One region of the Desulfovectis peckii genome, then DNA from elsewhere that is predicted to be linked to it. Evidence: riboswitches for the same ligand, from Rfam matches in the RefSeq annotation. Region 1 holds a riboswitch; the other holds the start of a gene.

Region 1 (7,515 bases):
AACAAAACCGATTTGTTTCCTTGCATTATAATTTCTTTCCCTGCGGGAAAAATACCATTGAAAACAATAACGGGAGGTTATAACCAATGGAGTTAAACTTTGCAACGGAAATTAAGTTGGGTGTTACCAAAGGCACTGCAGTGGAACAAGACGTTAAAGAGAACTTTAACGGTGAAAACTGGGAAGTGGGCTGGTATCTGGCCGCAGCCCGGCAAGCACAAAGGGAAGGTTATCCGGAAATAGGTGAATATTTAATTAGAGTGGCTTGGGAAGAAGCCATGCATGCCGCCCGCTTTGCCGAACTAAACGGAGAAATTTCCGCCAGCACTAAAGAAAACCTGCAAAATGCCATTAAAGGCGAACAAAAATCCAATCAGATGAAACGGGAATCCGCTGTAAAAGCAAAACAAGAAAATATTGATGAAGCCCATGATTTCTTTGATGAAGCGGCCAAAGATGAAGCCAGACATGCCCGGGGATTAAAAGGCCTATTAGAACGCTATTTTTCATAGTTAAAGGGGCGCGGTTAAAGCGCCTCTTTAACTATGTGAGCATGGTGCTAATGATTACCACTTATTATAGTGAACCCGTTCTTCGTTATAGCGGTTGGCCGGCTCTTTTTTCTCCGCCGGATAGCCCAGCGGAACCAGTGAGAACGGGATAATTTCTTCCGGTATCCCCAACAGCCTGCGAAAAGCTATTACCCGCTCTTCAGTGGGATAAACCCCACACCATACCGCACCCAAACCTTTGGCATGGGCAGCCAGCAACATATTTTCGGTAGCAGCTGAACAATCCTGTACCCAATAACCTTTATATCTTTCCAAGCCCGGATCACCGCAAACCAAAACGGCAACTGACGCTTTTTTTACCATCTGAGCGTATTGATGAAATTTGGGTATTTCATCGAGAATTGCCCGCTCTTTAATTACTATAAAATGCCAAGGCTGCTCATTGCCGGCAGACGGGGCGGCCATGGCCGCTGTTAAAATTTCTTTGATCAGCTCATCGGATACCGGCTGAGAAGTGTATTGGCGAATACTGCGCCGCGAAAGAATGATATCCATATATTTCATTCCCCCTTCTGTATTTACATATTTTAATATTTTCTTCCCGGATCCTGCTAGATATACGCGAAAAAAAGCGCGGCACGTACTCACACATGACAAAACGCCACTTTAAGTGGCGTTATATTCCGTCCCGGCTTACGGCAAAGTTAGATACGCCCGCCTATCCCACCGCCTTGGGCGAGCAACGGGTAATATTTATTTAGCATGTTTGTTATCTGGCGGCGGCCGGAAAGGGGGTGATTTTGCGCTTTCAGGTTTTTTACCGGCAATTTGTGCAGGCTCAGCGGTAAGATCGGAATTGCAGTAAGGACACAACCAGCGGTTCTCTTTTACCGCGCTGTATGAATTTCCGCCGCATTGTATACATTTTTTTACATACATAGGGAAAGCCCTCGCTTTTAAATTTACATATATTGTAAATTTGTTATTCTAATTTTAACCTTCTTTAGGGCTTTATACTTGCTACGATAGAAACATTTCCGCCGGTACGATTGGATAATAATTAACGGTACTAAAGTAGTAGATTAAAACTAATCGCATAAACCACATGAATAAAAGCAGGGGGTTACCCTGCTTTTAAATATCTTTGGTTTGCCCTTCATTTGACTGCCAAGTTGTGGCTGGCTGTGCTGCTTGTACCGCTTCGTTTTTGGCCTTCGGCTTAACTTTTTTCTGCTTTTGCTCTTTTAGCTGCCGGTTAACGTACTCTTTTAAGTCAAAAAGATATGTATTTTGCTCGACGGTAACGTAAAACTTTGAGATGTCTTTATAATCCTCACTAAATTTGTACATAATCGGCTGGCCAAGCTCATCGGAAATTCTCACTAAGTCTTCAAAAGAGTAAACCTTATAGAAATCATCATGTGCCATGCCGGCATCCCTTTCTAAAGCAACCAGCCGGCTGCCGTGCTTTTTAAAGATTTGATCCAGCTGCTTGGCATAGAGATCCTTTTGGGTTGCATTGGTAAAGAAAATTAAGTAAATTAAAGCAATGATACCTCCGGCCAAGCCAACGCCATAAGCGGCCACTTTGCTTTTATTTATCGGCTGCCGGACTTTTTGCGTTTTCTCCAACGCACCGGGCTGGTTAATTTCATTTTTGGCTATTTCAAAATAGCTTGTCCCCAGGGGAATGATTATTGCGGGTGCCGCTTTTTCTTCAATCACGCCGTGTTCGGTTTCTGCCTTAAGGTTCACACGCATGATCACGGACAATCTTGATTGAGTATTGATCTTGGTGCTTTCTGCCAATGCACTGATAAAGTTATTATAATCTTCCAGTTTAACGGAAACATTTTTACTGACGGAAAACTCTTGACCCTGCATATTAAAGCTTGTTTTCGGCAAATAAACAGTTTCCTTCTTCCAAATGGTCTTTGTTTGCTCCTTTTCCTGCCTGCCGGTGTATCCTTCCATTACCGCCACGATCTCATAGTCTCCTTATAATGTTTTCCGGCCGCTCACCGGTAAATTGATAATTAAAGGAAGCCCGGATTTGATCAACGGTGGCGGTGATATAGGTTTCTCCTTCCCCCATGCTTGGTTGGCTGTAAAGCATGTTAGGTTTTAGCAGCACTTGGTAGTTAGCGGTACCGGCATTTTGGTAATTGTAGAGGGCAACTTTCTCCTCTTGATAAACCGGCTGCCCAACCTGAATATATATTAAATAGGCCATTAGTCCGGTGAAAACAAGCGCCAGAAACATCAACGGTATTTTAAAACTTTTATTTAGCGCAATACGCATGGTAAGTAACACTCCTCAAGATTTTATGCGTATTACTATTCTACATTTATAAATAATTTTCTCCGTTGACAATAATAACCTTTAAATAAAAATAACCCCTTAAACAGCCGGCTTTAACCGCTGTTAAAAGGGTTAAATAATTTAAATGAGCTTATCTTTCAGCCGGCTTAGTCAATTTTATCTTTGCTGTTTATAATTTTAATGGCCGCCTTTTATGCTGTAAGCATGCCAAAGTGTAGTTATCGGTAAATTATCCGGGTAATTCACGGTGCTTTTAAGTCGTTATTTAAATACTACTTTCGTACCGTCGGTAAGCGGACTCAACCCCTGAGCTATCACGCCCCAGCAAACCAAAAAAGAGCAGGCAATAAACCTACTCGATAAAAAATTAATATTAAAATTCTATTTCCTCGCCCTAAGAGCGTTGATAAATACAAAAAACCGGCCTCAATACAAAGGCCGGTTGCACCACTAACTCTGCACGTCCCAGGTGCCCAAATAAAGAACGCGCTTCATTGTTTCCTTCACCAATATGAGTTTAGTATTTTGCCTAATTATATAACAACACCTGGGTCTTCGTGTGTAAAAATTTGTAAGTTAAAATGCAATTATTTGTTAGATTATTAGTAATACTTTTTGTTATGTTTACAAATTTTCACATTTTTTTACGGTATGAATTTTTATCAATAGGTTAGGTCTCCTAAATCGTCGTCTCCGGTATGTTCGTCATGATAGCCCGCCAACCTGCAGATAATGGCAAAGGTTTCTGCCCGAGTGAGCATGTTATTCGGTTTATCTTATCAGGGTAAATACTTTAAGTCCACATAGCCGTCTTTTGACAGCTTAATCGGTGAAGCCAGTTCAGCCCCATTAATTAAGTCGTCAAAAGTGCCGCTAAAAAGTTCACCGTTTACCACACCTTTTAGCGGATCGTTATAGCTTATCACCAGTTCCATGCTTGTTAGGTATTGTTTTCCGGCACCTTCAACGACAGAAAGTTTTTGGCCCCCTTTAGACAGTTCTGCATTCATACCTAATTTGGCAATTTTTATTGTTTCGCCACGATTATTTATCAGCCGTAAAATGCCTTCTTCCCGATATCCGGGATACCATAAACTGCCGCTGTTAAAAATATTTCCCTCTACAATATTACCGTCTCTGGCAATCGTTGCCGTTGCGGTAGGTAACTTTTCGTCAGTGGCAAAACTGGAAGATATCAATAAAATACCGAAAAAAAGCACCGCCATAAACACAAGCCCGGTCATTAACACTTTAGAACGATAACCCCTCAATAATCCACCCCCTTTCTATGGCCAATAAAACACAAAAACCCGCTCTTTTTACAGAACGGGTCGGTTGCACCACTCACTCCGTGCGCTTCAGGTGCCCAAATTAGAAGCGCACTTCATTGCCTCCCACATTTTACTTTTTACCAGCATTATATAAAACAAAAGCTAACATTTATGTAAAAACCTGTAATAGAAGTAAAAATTTTTATCCTGTTTTTACCTGTTAATTTACCTCTTTTTGACAGCAAAATACCGGCTTTTGCTTTAAGTTAAAACAACTTATCCTCCGCTAAGTCCCGAAAGCCATGAAAAAACCCTGCCAAAAAGGCAGGGTTAATTTTACAATTTTTTACAACAAAAACAAGGTGGCCATGCCAAAGTAAATCACCATACTGGTAATGTCCATCAGGGTAGCGATAAAGGGTCCGGAAGCCAGGGCCGGATCCACCCCGATGCGGCTAATGAGCACCGGTACCAAGCTGCCTAAAGCAGTGGCAGCAATGATCGAAAGGGTCATGGACAATCCCACAACCAGGCCCAAGGTAGGTGATGACTGCCATAAGTACGCCATCATCGACAATACCGAACCGCAAACAAAGCCAATCAGCAAGCCAACTTGCGTTTCTTTCCACACTACGCTGAAAATCTTGTTTTTATTAATTTCTCCGGTGGCCAGACCTCTTACTACCACAGCCAATGACTGGGTAGCGGCGTTGCCCGGCCCGCCGGCCATCGCAGTAATAAAAAAGGCCAGCGCAGTCATGTGTTCTAAAGTCGCTGAAAAACCGTTGATCACATTGCCGGCAATTAATTCGCCAAATAATAAGCCAATTAGCCAAGGTAGCCTTCTGCCCGCCCTGACCCAAAAGCTGCTTTCCATGTCTTGGCCTTCTGCTTCCATGCTGGCCGTCAAGCGCATAACGTCTTCATTTGCTTCTTCTTCAATGACGTCCATCACGTCGTCAAAGGTGATAATGCCCAATAAAAGCATGTCGTCATTTACCACCGGCACGGCCAGAAAATCGTATTTGGACATCAAGCGGGCTACCTCTTCCTGGTCGGTGCGGACGTTCACACTGGTTACGTTGGTTTGCATGATGTTTTCAATCAGCTCATCGGGTGGGGCAATAATTAACTCCCGCAGTGAAATTACCCCAACAAGCTGCTCGTCATCATTAGTCACGTACACATAGTAGACAGTTTCCGCATCAGGAGCAATTTTGCGCAACCTTTCAATGGCTTGATTGATGGTCATGTCTTTGCGCACGTCCACATATTCGATAGCCATCAGACCGCCGGCTGTGTCTTTTTCATAGCTCAACAGATCGCGGATATCCTCCGCCTCTGCCGCTTTCATTAGTCCCAACAGCTTATTTTTTTGATCTTCCGGCAAATCGCCTAGCAGGTCGGCAGCATCATCGGTAAACATTTTGCCTAAAATTTCCGCCGTGCGCTTTGGGCCCAGGCCGGCTAATAACTGGGGTAATTCTTCCCGGTCAAGGCTAAATAATATCTCTGCTGCCTTGCTGTGTTCAAGCACCCGCAGCACCTTTATGCGCTGGGGCAGCGGCAGTTCAGGAAAAAACTCTGCAATATCCGCCGCATGAATTCCCTCTAGGCACCGGCTTAGTTTGGCGGCAGAGTTTTCAGAGAGACAATCCAAAACTTGTTTTCTGGTGTCTCGAAATTCCGGTCGCATGTGGGCTCACTCCTCTCTGATGAGACGCCCACACTGCTGCCAGACAAACAAGTTTAATTACATATTTATGTAGCGTTTAAGCGGCAAGTGTAGACGCCTCGTATTTAGTTGTAATAATTTGTTTTCGAACCTGCACGGGTCCGCGTCCATTAACACAACACCGCCTTTGGCAATAAAATAAAAGCCTTTTATAAGCAAAGGCTTTTTTAAAAAGTCTTCCATGGGTAGGTTAACAGCTTCACCCAAAGATGTCAATATAAAATTGCTGATTGGATAAACATCAATCCTCAGTGTAGCCAAATCTGCGGAATTGATCCGGCCGGTTGCGCCAGTCTTTTTTTACTTTTACCCATAACTCTAAGTAAACTTTACTGCCCAGTAAATTTTCAATTTCTTTTCTGGCCAGTGTACCGATTTTCTTCAGCATTGCTCCGCCCTTGCCGATGAGAATCGCCTTTTGTGACTCCCTTTCAGTATAAATGCTGGCAAAGACGGCTACCAAATTATCTGATCTTTTTTCCAGTTCGTCGATAACAACTGTTACGGAATGGGGTATTTCTTCACTGGTAAGGTGCAGTACCTTTTCGCGAATTATTTCCGCCATAATAAAAGTTTCCGGTCGGTCGGTAACTACTCCCGGCGGGTAATACTGCGGGCCTTCCGGCAGATATTTCAACAGTACTTCTACCAGCCGCTCGGTGTTTTCACCGGTTAAGGCCGAAAGGGGCACAATTTCGGCAAAATCGTAAACTTCACTGTACTGCTGAATCCGCGGCAGCAATTCTGTTTTAGGTATTAAGTCAATTTTATTCAGCACCAAAATTACCGGTGTTTTTAACCCCTGCATTTGTTCCAATATGTAAAGGTCTCCGCGGCCCGGAGGGTGGGTTGCTTCCGTTTGAAAAATTACAATATCTACTTCTTTTAATGTGCCAAGGGCTAATTCAACTAAGTGTTCACCAAGTCGATGTTTAGGTTTATGAATGCCCGGTGTGTCCAAAAACACCACTTGTGCGTCGTTTAATGTCAGTACGGAATGAATTTTGTGTCTGGTGGTCTGCGCCTTATCCGACATAATTGCCACTTTTTGACCCACCAGTTTATTTAATAACGTAGATTTACCTACATTGGTGCGGCCAACAACGGTTACAAAACCTGATTTGTAGGCCATGTTCTCCCTCCTTGATTACCCGTCACCCAAAATTTCCTGATCAAAGCGAGCGGGCAAAAGTTCCCTCACATTTGTTTTTATATAATCACCTGCATTATTGGCGATATACACTTCCATATCAGGAGCAAATTCCGCCATTACCTGCCGGCATGCCCCACAGGGACTGCAGGGCGTCTTGGTATCACCGATAACGGCCAGCGCCTGAAAATCTGTAACACCGTCGGCAACGGCTTTAAATATTGCTACCCGTTCAGCACAGCAGGTCAAACCGTAGGAAGCATTTTCTACATTACAACCGCTGTATATGCGGCCGTCCTTGGTAATTAAAGCCGCTCCCACCGGAAAATTTGAATAAGGTGCATAAGCTCGCTGCATGGCAGCCTTAGCGACGTTAATCAGTTTTTGCACGGGAATAGCCGTGCCCCCCAGGTCAATCAGTTTTTCTCCGCTCCCATTCATTGATCATTCCCCCACAGCATAAACGCTAAACGTAACGAAAAACCCTTCATCGGTTAACTAAACGAAAAAATCACCGTATTAGG
Region 2 (7,515 bases), 330 kb from region 1:
CGCTAATATGGCAATGGCCTTAGCGGCATCCATCGGTGAACCGCCGCCGATACCAATGACAAACTGCGCACCCCAATCTTTAGCTAACTGCGCTCCCTGATAAACAGTAGCTAAACTTGGGTTTTGCTCTACCCGATCAAACAGCCGGTAACTTATGCCTTCTTTTGTTAAAGCATTTTGCACATCCTTTAAAGACCCATTTCTTTTGGCTGAACTGCCGCCGGTAACAATTAACGCCTTCTTACCCAAAGAAGACAACTGATTACTGTGTTCATTAATGCAGCCGCTGCCAAAAAAAATCTTGGTTGGACATCGAAATTTAAATTGCAATCAAACCCCTCCTTATATAAAAACAGCACCGATACTATTTTATACCAACAAAACACAAATGCAACGACCGGCTCTTATTGGGCAATTGTAGGGGCAAATATACGACAACACCCCCGCTTACAAAAAGCACAGCGAATAAACCCAATAGTTTCTACCTAAATAACAATGTTAAATCAAAAAGCTTATTGTCGATAAATCAAATAATATTAGATTATACGGTAAATACCATCAAATTTTTTCGATAATTATATTCAGAAAATTACAAGCAATTAGGAGGATTTTCCTAATAGATGTAGAATTTAAGGCATATCTGGAAAAACAAAGCAAAAGGTAGCACTATTAAGTGGCCAAAGCAAGAAAACCGCATATTTTTTTACCTAACCCGTAATTTATTTTTTATTATTACGGTTTTTTTCCACTATAAGGTAATGAAAAAGTAAACAACTTTCTTTTCAGCAACGGGGTGATTTTTTGGCAATTCAAGATACATTTCAAGCAACCGAAAAACAGCAAAGATGTATTTGCAACAAATTACTGTGTGTAATTAAAGAAGATACTATCGAAATTAAGTGTAATAAATGTAAACGAATGATGCAAATAAAAACTAAAGGTATAGAAAGTGTAGAAGTAAAATAAAACCGGCACAAAAAAGAACAAATTAACAAAAAGTAAAGCCCAAAGAGGCAATACGAGTGTGCAAATGCAAAAAATGCGTACGCACTTGTATTGCCTTTTTTAATGAAAATTTAAGGAGGTGCAAGTTAGTTATTAAACCCAATTTACTGTCCGGTAACAAGCATCAAGCAACCGAAAAACAACAAAGATGTTCTTGCAACAAACTGTTGTGTGTGATTAAAGAAGATACCATCGAAATTAAGTGCAATAAATGTAAGCGGATAATGCAAATAAAAACCAAAGGCATAGAAAGCGTAGAAGTAAAGTAAGACTGGTACAAAAAACAAGTTAATAACCAAAAAGTAAAGCCCAAAGAGGCAATACAAGTGTGTGCAAATGCAAGAAAAATTGCAAATGCACTTGTATTGCCTTTTTTAATAAAAGACTTTAAAGAAGTGACAAATTAACCTATTAAACCCAATCTACAATTGTTTTAATCATTTTATTTAAAAAGTCTGAGGGAGGGAGAAAGTTGAAAGCAAAGCTTAAAGTATCGATTGCCTTAATGCTTGCAGTGTGTATGCTTTTAACTTTTGCCGGGCCTAGCTTTGCCCAGCCAACTGATATTCAAGGGCACTGGGCAGAAAGCCAAATAAACAAGTGGGTAAACCAAGGCTTGGCTAAAGGCTACACTGACGGAACATTTAAACCCAATAACAGTATAACCAGAGCAGAGTTTATTACCTTAGTAAACCGTGCTTTAGGTTATACCGAAACGGCGGAAATTAACTTTAGTGATGTTTCACCAACTGATTGGTATGCCGGTGAAATTGCCAAAGCTAAAGCCGCCGGCTATGTCTCAGGTTACCAGGACGGTACAATAAAACCCAATAGCCAAATTAGCAGGCAAGAAGTGGCCTCAATGTTGGCCAGAATCTTAAAGCTGGAAGCAGATAACCCGAATATAGTAAACAGCTTTAAAGACGCGCAAGCCATACCGCAGTGGAGCAAAGGCTCAATTGCCGCGGTAGTTGAAAAAGGCTATATGGGCGGCTACCCTGACCAAACCTTTAAAGCAACCAGATCAATTACCCGGGCGGAAGCAATTGTTACCTTAGACCGGGCAGTTCAGCCAAGTGCAGTTCAACCTGTAGAACCGGCTGAAATTAACTACGATAAAGCCGGCACCTACGGACCGGCAAGCGGTACTGAAACTATCGAAGGTGACGTTACCATTAGTGCTTCTGGTGTTACCTTACAAAACCTAGTTATTACCGGTGACTTACTCTTAGCTGAAAGTATAGGCGATGGGGACGTAACCCTGAAAAACATTACTGTTAAAGGTGAAACCATTATTAAAGGCGGCGGCAAAAACAGTGTCGAGTTAGTTGACTGTGATCTGCCGAGTATCACTGTTGATAAAGACGGGGTAAGAATAGTTGCCAAAGGCAAAACCTCAGTAAAAATAGTTAAACTGGAATCTGGGGCAACCTTGGTAGAACTAAGCATTAGCGGCCCCGGCTTTGAAAATGTAACCGTTACCCAAGAGGTACCGAAAGATGCAAAAATCTCACTCTCCGGTGACTTTACAAACATAGAAGTAGCAGCTGCTGAGGTAAAAGTTTCCTTAGAAAAAGGCAGCATTAAAGACCTAACCGTTACCAAAGACGCTGAAGACGCAGAAATTAATCTGGCTAAAAACACCAAAGTAGAAGAAATGACCATAGACGCCAAGATAACCATCAAAGGTAAAGGTGAAATTGACACCGCCAATGTAAATGCTGATGGTGTAAAATCAGAAATTGAGCCGAAAGAAACACAAGGCAAGGAAATTAGTGAAGAAAGAAGAACCACCGGCGGTGGCGGTGGTGGCGGTGGTGGTGACAGTGATAGTGATAGTAAGGTTGAGGTAACTGCTATTAAAGTGACAGGTGTTGCTAATGTCGGAGAAACATTGACGGCTGAAGTAACGCCATCTGGAGCAAAGGTTAATTATCAGTGGATGAGTAGCGGCAGTAAAGATGGCACATACACCAACATTAAAGGAGCAACAAATAAGACTTATACGCTTACTGAGGCCGATGCAGGTAAATGGATTAAAGTAAAAGCAACAGGAACAGGCAACTATAAAGGAACGGTAGAAAGTAAGCCGGTGGGGCCGGTAAAAGAATTTAACGTAATCTCTAATATCTTGGAAGCCGAATTTGAAGTAACTAAGTAATTTGGCCCAACTATTTATGACAATATAATGCCATAAATAACAATGAGCAATAAGCGCGGACATGCACCCAACTTAAGTCCACAGAGGCAAATGAAGGGGATGCCCGAGTAATTCGGGTATTCCCTTTTTGCGTTACTAACTACAACAGGCAATAAATATATGTTGGGAAAGGGGTGAAGTTGAAAAAACAGAGGTGTTTAAGTAAAAGATGTTGGTTAGTTGTTGAGAATTAAAAAAGGCAAAACCTGTCGAAAGGCGAGAACGCAAAGCTAAAGAGCCTTTCGGAAACTAATGGCAGCTTGGTTGCCAACTAATTGAGAAGATCAAAGTGAACAGGGAGGTTATAAAGTGAAGAAGAGAATTTCAATAGTATTTGCACTTACTTTAGCATTTTTGCTGGTAATGACATCAGCGGCAATGGCAGAAACCGGACTCCCCGATGGAGTTAATGGAAAGGTAATTTCTAATGTGCTAGAAGGTTCAATTACTGTAGGTGAAGAACCAAGTGAAGAAAAAGAAGTAGCTAATATAGACGAGTTAAAGACAGCGCTAACAGATGATAATGTAAAGACAATCAATATTACAGGTGATATTTCAAGTATTACCGAAACAATATTAGTAGACAGATCAGTAACAATTAAAGGTAATAACAAAACTTTGTCATTCACGGATGCTTTAAATGAAGGAGCTAACGGAAAAAGAAACGGGTTACTTGTTACAGCAGACGGTGTGACAATTGAAAACTTAAATATTAAAATGACAGCAGAAACAGGGTGGCAAGGTGTTTACGGCATCCAAGTATATGGAGCAACTAATGTAACTATTAATGGTTACACAGGTAGCGGCGGAGACGCAGCTTTGCTGGTTAACGGTTCAACAGTAACCTTAAACGGAACTATCAATGTAAGCGACAACGAATTTGGTGGTATTGAAGTATCTGGTGATACATTAGGAATAGGTAATTTATCATTGGATGTAAATAATGCAACTATAGAAAACACTTCAGAAGCTCCTGGCAAGCCAACAATCTGGGAAGATAAAGTAAGTGGACATGTTAAAGGAATAGATGAGTATCACCCCATTAGAGTTTTAAAATATGATAATGATGGAAATCCAACACAATCACAAGTACAATACTACAAGGACAAAGCAAATTCACAATTTATTGAGTTAAAATGGGTAGAAAAACCTGATAGTACTACTGATAGTACTTTTGAGGTTTCAGTAAGTGCAAAAAATAATGTTGCTGGTGTAGCAATTCCAAACGTTCTCTATATTATAGATGTACAAGGTGGTAACTTTGAAGCCGTTGAGCTTGTAAATGGTGAGGAAAAACAGAAGCTTGGCGAAGGTGATGGTTACTGGTATTGGGGCAATCTAAATGGTGGATTTACCTTTGATTTTAGAGAAGCAACAACAACTTTCAAGGTAACTGCTGAAGAAAATGGTAAATACAATGTTAAGATTTATGCTGTACAGCTAGAAAAATAAAATCTTCATCGAGGGAAATCCCTAATTAATCGTAACAACGAAAGAAACTGAAAGAAAGAAAGGTCACCTAAATGCAGGTGACCTTTCACTTTATGGCACACCTGCCACGGGGACGTTCCTTATGGCAGGTGAACTGCCATAAGGAAAGCCCCATGAGGCTCTTTTTTTATACCATCTTCTTCCATGCTATAATGTTAACATATTGAGTTTTTAGTTTTGAAGCTTTTTATAAAGCCAAACTCTACAACAACTTTGGAGGTAATTTCATGATTTCTCATCTGCAGGCAATGCAAATAGAAGTCAGCGCAGTGTGCAATCTAAAGTGTACTTTTTGCCCTACCACTTACATAAAATCGGCTCGGGAACCCCGGTTTTTCCCGCTCGAACTTTATAAAGATTTAATTCCATATTTCCCTAATACCAACTGGGTTTATTTGCAGGGCTGGGGCGAGCCTTTTCTGCACCCGGACCTGTGGACTATGGTTGCCTTGGCGAAAAAAACCGGGGCCAAGGTGGGGCTAACCACCAACGGCAGCTATTTTGATGATCAAAATCTGGCCCGGCTTTTTGAAGGGGGCGCCTCTGGCCTGGATCTGGTTTCCATTTCCATTGCCGGTGCCACACCCGAAACGCACAACAAGATACGGGTGGGCTCGGATTTAAAGGCCATATTTGCGGCCGTGCGGGATCTCATTGAGGCTAAGAAGCAACATAAAAGTGTGTTACCCATCGTTAAGTTTTCATACATGCTGACTAAGCAATCAATTGCCGAACTGCCTGCCGCAGTGGCTGCCGCGGCTAATTTGGGTGTAGATGAGCTTTACACCACAAATCTGGATTATGTTTTTGACGCCCGGGCAGATCAGAGCAAAGTGTTTGCCTACCAGGAAGAACCGGACCCAGCCCATTTGAAATATATATCTGAAGCGGAGAAAGTGGCGCGGGATAGGGGGTTCCCCTTTCGCAGTTATCCGTTGCATATAAAAACTGAACTTGCGGTTTGCGATTTAAACCCCAATGAATTTGTTTATATCACCGCCAACGGCGATGTGACCCCCTGTACCTACTTGGGTCTGCCAAATAACCCGCGCTACTTTAAAGGAAAGGCCACTGATGTTCCTAAAAAGGTTTTTGGCAATCTCGCGGAGGCTTCCTTTGAAGAGATCTGGAAGCGGGATGACTATGTTCGCTTCCGCGAACCCTTTGCTGCCCGCAAGGCCGCCTACGATGCCATGCTCTCTAACTGGCTGTATCACATCTCCGACTTCACCAAAACCAGATTTGCCGAGCGCAAATACCGGGATGCCCTAAAGAATAACCCGGTTTCCCCGGAATGCGCCACCTGTTATAAACTATATGGTGCCTAGACCGGCCACGGGGACGTTCCTTTTGGCTGGTGGTTTTCTGCCAAAAGGAGCGTCTCCATGGAGCCCATGGGTGCCGGTTTGACGCTTACAACAACGTCTTTGAAGGTGTTTAACATCCCTCATCTGCAGACTTCACAAATAAAAGTCAGCACGGTATGTATTACGATGTGTATTTTTTGCCCTACCACCTGTATTAAACCACAACCAACCCTCATTGTGCGATCGCTAAATGAAGGAACGAGCCCTAAACACCCCGTGGCAAGTGCCCATAGCGGCTTGATAAATAACTTACAAAAAATACATATAATTAGAAGGGTTTTCCTTATAGTTGAAGAATTTAGATAATATTGACATTGGAAAAACAAGTCATTGCATCATTTTTAAGAAGATTTAGATAATTTACAATCTCTGTAGATGTTTGTTTTACGGCTTTTACTGATTTAGGTAATGACAAAATATTGATTACATAATAACTTTCTTCCAAGACCGGGTGATTTTTTGGTACTTGCCAATGAGAGCGGAGTTTTTGGTGTTGTTATTCTTTGCTTTAAGATGCTTTATATAAGTGAAGAAAGAGCTGGAAAGGGATTACCCTCAGCACCCCTTGGGAGAAATCAAGCTCTTTAAAGGCAATGGTTTGTTTTTTTACCGGAATTGGGGGTTATTTCTGAACGCTCTTTAGCTATCTGCTGAAGGTCATGTATTAGCACTTGGTGTAAGGGTGCTTTTTTCTTGCCTACGTTGTGTCAAAGCAAAACGATTTTTCTCTAAAAACCAGTTATTTTGTTGAAAAAAGTTTATTATATCTCAGAATAAAAATAGGCAATAGCAGGTTGGAATTGCATATCAGCTTGGAATGTGCTTTATCATTGTATAATCAATACCGGCGCTGGCCGGCTATTGGGGGATTACAAATGAAAGGCAAAAAAAATACTTCTCTAAAGCACCGGATATTTAATGTGGTTTTTCTGGTAGGTATTTTTATGTCATTTTCATGTAGTTTAATTAATTATCTTTTGGATTTTGGAACAGTAGAAACATTAATAACCTTAACTTGTGGCGTTATTACTGTAGGGTTATATATAGCCTTCAAAATCAGCAAGAATTATGAGCTACTGTCATTGATAGTAGTTATTTTGTTAAGTTTTGTTTTTTTTTCCAACCATATGGCTCGTTACCGGGGGGACTTACGCCAGCATTCCATATTATATAATTATAAATGCCGGGATAATTGCCTTATTGCTTGATGGATTAAAGAGAAAAGTAATCTTTTTCCTTTTCGCTTTAGTTGTTGGTGTTTTAATAATTGTTGAGTATCATAGGCCTGATTTAGTGACAGTATATGATTCCCAGTTAGTTAGATATATAGATTTATCTTTTGGCTTGTTTATTTGTTTGATTTCTATCGTAGTTTTAATTGCTGTTCTTATAGATAGCTATATAGAGGAGCTCGAAAAATCTGAGCAATACCTGGCCGCCCTTGAGGAAAAA

The links. A riboswitch is a leader RNA that binds a small molecule or an ion and turns the genes downstream of it on or off. The one in region 1 is predicted to bind cyclic di-GMP.
Region 2: linked by a shared signal. The riboswitch ahead of ACZ5NG_RS03035 (pectate lyase-like adhesive domain-containing protein) and the one ahead of ACZ5NG_RS01415 (hypothetical protein) in region 1 are both predicted to bind cyclic di-GMP.

The regions. Positions count from the first base shown of each region.
Region 1 covers NZ_AP042409.1:280,293-287,807, reverse strand. The annotation lists gene ACZ5NG_RS01435 (ferritin-like domain-containing protein) at 87-512, shown strand; gene ACZ5NG_RS01430 (nitroreductase family protein) at 567-1,067, opposite strand; gene ACZ5NG_RS01425 (DUF5305 domain-containing protein) at 1,647-2,486, opposite strand; gene ACZ5NG_RS01420 (hypothetical protein) at 2,500-2,814, opposite strand; cyclic di-GMP riboswitch class II at 3,263-3,346, opposite strand; gene ACZ5NG_RS01415 (hypothetical protein) at 3,615-4,106, opposite strand; cyclic di-GMP riboswitch class II at 4,156-4,239, opposite strand; gene mgtE (magnesium transporter) at 4,453-5,802, opposite strand; gene era (GTPase Era) at 6,083-6,973, opposite strand; gene cdd (cytidine deaminase) at 6,989-7,432, opposite strand; gene ACZ5NG_RS01395 (diacylglycerol kinase family protein) at 7,503-7,515, opposite strand, start outside.
Region 2 covers NZ_AP042409.1:613,606-621,120, forward strand. The annotation lists gene ACZ5NG_RS03020 (iron-containing alcohol dehydrogenase family protein) at 1-330, opposite strand, end outside; gene ACZ5NG_RS03025 (hypothetical protein) at 1,023-1,274, shown strand; gene ACZ5NG_RS03030 (S-layer homology domain-containing protein) at 1,478-3,166, shown strand; cyclic di-GMP riboswitch class I at 3,394-3,477, shown strand; gene ACZ5NG_RS03035 (pectate lyase-like adhesive domain-containing protein) at 3,515-4,657, shown strand; gene ACZ5NG_RS03040 (radical SAM/SPASM domain-containing protein) at 4,924-6,024, shown strand; gene ACZ5NG_RS03045 (hypothetical protein) at 6,939-7,271, shown strand; gene ACZ5NG_RS03050 (GGDEF domain-containing protein) at 7,264-7,515, shown strand, end outside.